2 regions of the Corynebacterium camporealensis genome follow, and region 2 is predicted to be linked to the other one. Evidence: riboswitches for the same ligand, from Rfam matches in the RefSeq annotation. Region 2 holds a riboswitch; the other holds the start of a gene.

The links. Region 2 has a riboswitch for thiamine pyrophosphate ahead of thiM (hydroxyethylthiazole kinase). Riboswitches for the same ligand answer to the same signal wherever they lie in the genome.
Region 1: linked by a shared signal. The riboswitch ahead of UL81_RS01625 (ECF transporter S component) and the one ahead of thiM (hydroxyethylthiazole kinase) in region 2 are both predicted to bind thiamine pyrophosphate.

What each region holds. Positions count from the first base shown of each region.
Region 1 is NZ_CP011311.1:331,403-333,602, forward strand. Features, by position in the region: gene UL81_RS01620 (DNA-directed RNA polymerase subunit beta') at 1-771, shown strand, start outside; TPP riboswitch at 845-959, shown strand; gene UL81_RS01625 (ECF transporter S component) at 953-1,579, shown strand; gene UL81_RS01630 (ABC transporter ATP-binding protein) at 1,580-2,200, shown strand, end outside.
Region 2 is NZ_CP011311.1:1,243,919-1,246,118, reverse strand. Features, by position in the region: gene UL81_RS05810 (NAD(P)/FAD-dependent oxidoreductase) at 1-662, shown strand, start outside; TPP riboswitch at 793-889, shown strand; gene thiM (hydroxyethylthiazole kinase) at 871-1,653, shown strand; partial or broken gene UL81_RS05795 (bifunctional hydroxymethylpyrimidine kinase/phosphomethylpyrimidine kinase) at 1,650-2,200, shown strand, end outside.

The DNA of each region.
Region 1 (2,200 bases), 910 kb from region 2:
ACCATCCACCCGGATGACGGCTCCGACGATGTTGTCTACGAGAAGCTGTCGAAGCGTCAGGGCCTGGCTCAGGTCCGCCGCCCGATGGAGTCCAACCCAGAGGCCATGATCGAGCGCTCCCTGCGCGATGGTGACCACGTGGAGACCGGCGAGCGCCTCATGCGCGGTGCTGCCGACCCGCACGATGTGCTGGAGGTGCTGGGCCGCCGTGGCGTCGAAAAGCACCTGATCGACGAAGTGCAGGCCGTGTACCGCACCCAGGGTGTGGCCATCCACGACAAGCACATCGAGATCATCATCCGCCAGATGCTGCGTCGCGGTACCGTCATCGATGCAGGTTCCACTGAGTTCCTGCCGGGTACCCTGGTTGACCTTTCTGAGGCCAAGCAGATCAACGCCGCACAGGTTGCCGAAGGTGGCGAGCCGGCTCAGCTGCGCTCGGAGATCATGGGTATTACCAAGGCCTCCCTGGCTACCGAGTCCTGGCTGTCCGCAGCCTCCTTCCAGGAGACCACGCGTGTGCTTACCGACGCGGCTATCAACAAGCGCTCCGATAAGCTCATCGGTCTGAAGGAGAACGTGATTATCGGTAAGTTGATCCCGGCTGGTACCGGTATCTCTCGTTACCGCAACATCTCCGTCAAGCCGACCGAGGCCGCACGCAACGCTGCGTACTCCATCCCGACTTACGGCGATTCCATCTACGGCGATGACGGCTTTGCCGAGTTCACCGGCGCCTCCGTCCCGCTGGATGAGGACTTCCCGTTCTAAAGCGGTAAACGCGAAAATCCCCGTTCTGGCCCTGTTAAGGGGTATAGAACGGGGATTTTGCTATGCTGAAGCGGCAATCTAACGGGTGCTCCCGCGCTGGGGGCTGAGACTACAGACGAGACCGCCTGTAGAACCGTCGAACCTGATCCGGGTAATACCGGCGATAGGAAGGATAGAAATTTTGGGTACCTCTGTATCTTCATCCCCTGCCACCGCTTCTGTTAAACCGCAGCGCACGCTGTCGTGGCGCGTCATCGACATCGTGGTGGCCTCCGTGTTGGGCGTGGCCTGCGGCCTGCTGTTCCTGGTTTGGAATTCTGTTGGCTACGCATGGTTCCTCGCCATGGATTCGCTCACCCCTGGCTTTGGTGGCATTGCTACTGGTGGCTGGCTCATTGCCGGTGTCATTGGTGGCCTTGTCATCCGCAAGCCGGGTGCGGCCATCTACGTCGAAACGCTTGCAGCATCTGTCTCGGCAGCACTCGGCTCGCAGTGGGGCATCGGCACGCTTTACTCCGGTCTGGCCCAGGGGCTAGGCGCGGAAATCATTTTCGCGATTTTCCTCTACAAGCGTTTCAACCTTGGTGTTGCTGCACTCGCCGGGTTGGGTGCGGGCGTAGGTGCCTTCATCCTCGAGCTGTTTACCTCCGGCAACCTGGCACGCTCCCTGGAGTTCAACATCTACTACCTCATCGCGACCTCGATTTCGGGTATCGTCATCGCCGGCATCGTAGGCTACTTCCTGGTCCAAGCTTTGGCACGCACCGGCGTGCTGGATCGCTTCGCGGTAGGCCGGGAGGCACGTTAAGTGGCGGCCACGGGCATTCGCGCCCGGGGTTATGGTTGGAAGCACGCAAGCCGCAGCACTGCTGCGCTGCAGGACATTGATTTCGATATTCAGCCCGGTGAACGGGTGCTGCTGTGCGGCGATTCTGGTTCTGGCAAATCGACGCTGGTCTCCGCTATTGCAGGAGTTCTCGGCGGCGACGATGAAGGCCAGCAGTCCGGAAGCATCATGCTTTATGATGCCTACGGCGACACCCAGCAACCCGGCCGCGACGTCCCCGTCGGCTTGGTCCTCCAAGACCCCGACTCGCAGGTTGTCTACGGTCGTGTCGGCGACGACGTTGCTTTTGGTTGCGAGAACCTCGGCATCGAACGCGACGAGATCTGGCGCCGCGTCCACCACGCTGTGGACCTTGTTGGCCTCGAGGTAGGACTGGACCACCCCACGGACCGGCTGTCTGGTGGCCAGAAACAGCGCCTGGCACTTGCCGGTGTTATCGCCATGGGCGCAGGCGTGCTGCTTCTCGATGAACCCACCGCCAACCTCGACCCCGCGGGAGCTGCGTCTGTCATCGACGCTGTCGACCGCATCGTCGCTGACACCGGCGCGACACTCATCGTCGTCGAGCATAACGCGCAGCCC
Region 2 (2,200 bases):
AGGCAAAGCGTGCTCTGGAAAAGCAGGGCGTTATCGTTCGCCTGAACGCTATGGTTACCGACGTCACCGAGGACGCCGTGACCTACAAGAACATGAAGACCGAAGAAAACGTCACCATCGAGGGCGCAACCAAGATCTGGTCCGCTGGTGTGGCTGCTTCCCCGCTGGGCAAGTCCATTGCTGAGCAGGCTGGTGTCGAGGCTGACCGCGCTGGTCGCGTTCCGGTCAACAAGGACCTGACCGTTGGCAACTACGACAACGTCTACGTCATCGGCGACATGATGGGTCTGGACCGCTTGCCGGGTCTGGCACAGGTCGCAATTCAGACCGGTGGCCACGCTGCCAAGCTGATTGAGGCCAAGGTCGACGAGGAGTCGACTGCCGACGAGAACGAGGCATTCGACTACTTCGACAAGGGCTCCATGGCGATCATCTCCCGCTTCAAGGCCGTCGTGAAGCTGGGCAAGACCGAAATCACCGGCTTCCCGGCATGGGTCATGTGGATGGCACTGCACTTCACCTACGTCACCGGCCTGCGCTCCCGCCTGGCTGTGACCGTCAACTGGCTGACCAACCTGGTTTCCCGCAACCGCGGCAACCTGGAAATCACCCAGCAGCAGCGCCACGCACGCAACATCATCGGCAAGAAGCAGGGCGAGTAATCCCCTAAGCGCCGTCTGAACGAAGACCATCTGCAACATGCAGGTGGTCTTCTTGCTGTTTTCACACCTTCGGGGGTACGCGAGTAAAAAGTTGCTGCGATAGTCGACGAATGATTGCTAGCCTCGGGACTTATACAACATGGGGTGCCCCGCCAGCGGGGCTGAGAAATACCCATTGAACCTGCTCTCAGTTAGAACTAGCGAAGGAATTGTTGTGGATTTTGCTGATGCGCATGCCTGCCTTCAGAAGGTAGAACCGCTCGTACAATGCTTGACCAACAAGGTCGTCACCAACTTCACCGCCAATGCACTATTGGCCGCGGGCGCTAGCCCAGCGATGTTGGATACTCCAGAAGAATCAGAAGAGTTCGCCCAGATCGCCCATGGTGTGCTGATCAACATCGGAACCCCCTCCACTGAGCAATACGGCGGTATGCGTGCTGCCATCGCCGGTGCACAGGGCCACACGCCATGGGTGCTCGACCCGGTGGCCATGGGTGGACCGAAACTCCGCAGCGACTTTGCCCGCGAGGTCGTCCAACAGCACCCGGCAGCCATTCGCGGTAATGCCTCGGAAATCATCGCGCTCAATGGTGGCGCCGGCGGCCGCGGTACCGAATCCACTGCCAACGTCAACGATGCACTGGCTGCCGCTCAAGAACTAGCCAAGAAAACTGGCGCTGTTGTCGGTGTATCGGGCCCGAAGGACCTCATCGTGGATGCCAACCAACACGTGCTCATTGAAGGCGGGCATCCCCTGCTGCAGAAAGTCACCGGCACCGGTTGTGCGCTTGGTGCTCTGTGCGCGGCCTACCTGGGTGCCTACGACGACCCATTCGTCGCAGTAGCTACCGCACACGCACACGCCTCTGCTGCGGGCAGCGTCGCCGTCCGCAGCGCTAGCGCCCCTGGCTCTTTCGCCGTGGCCTGGTTGGATGCGCTCTATGAACTAGACGGTGCTGCTATCGCAAACGAGGTGACCATCAAGTGATTGACTACTCGCTTTATCTCATTACCGACCCAGACTTAGCTGGTGGTCGCGACAACGTCGTTCCCACAGTGCTCAAAGCCGTCGAGGGTGGCGTGACCGTCGTGCAGCTGCGCGACAAGACCGCCAGCGACGAAGAGATCGAAGCCATGGGACGCGAACTTCTCGACCAGCTCGGCGATATCCCGCTGTTTATCAACGACCGCGTCGAGGTCGCCGCACGCCTTGGCTGCCATGCCCATGTGGGCCAATCCGATATGGCCATGGAAAAGGCCCGCGAGCTCCTCGGACCTGACCAGCTGCTCGGCGTATCCGCATCTACACCAGAAGAAATCAAGGCCGCTGCGAGTGCTGACGTGGTCGGTATTGGACCTGTCTTTTCGACTGCCACCAAAGCCGACGCCCCCGAAGGAATGGGCGTGGAGGCTGCTGCCAAGCTAGCCACTCATGCACGCGAGGTCGGCACTACTCCAGTAGCTATCGGTGGCATTAAAGGCCACAACGCAGCTGATTTCACCCAGACTGACTTCGCAGGAATCTGCGTGGTCAG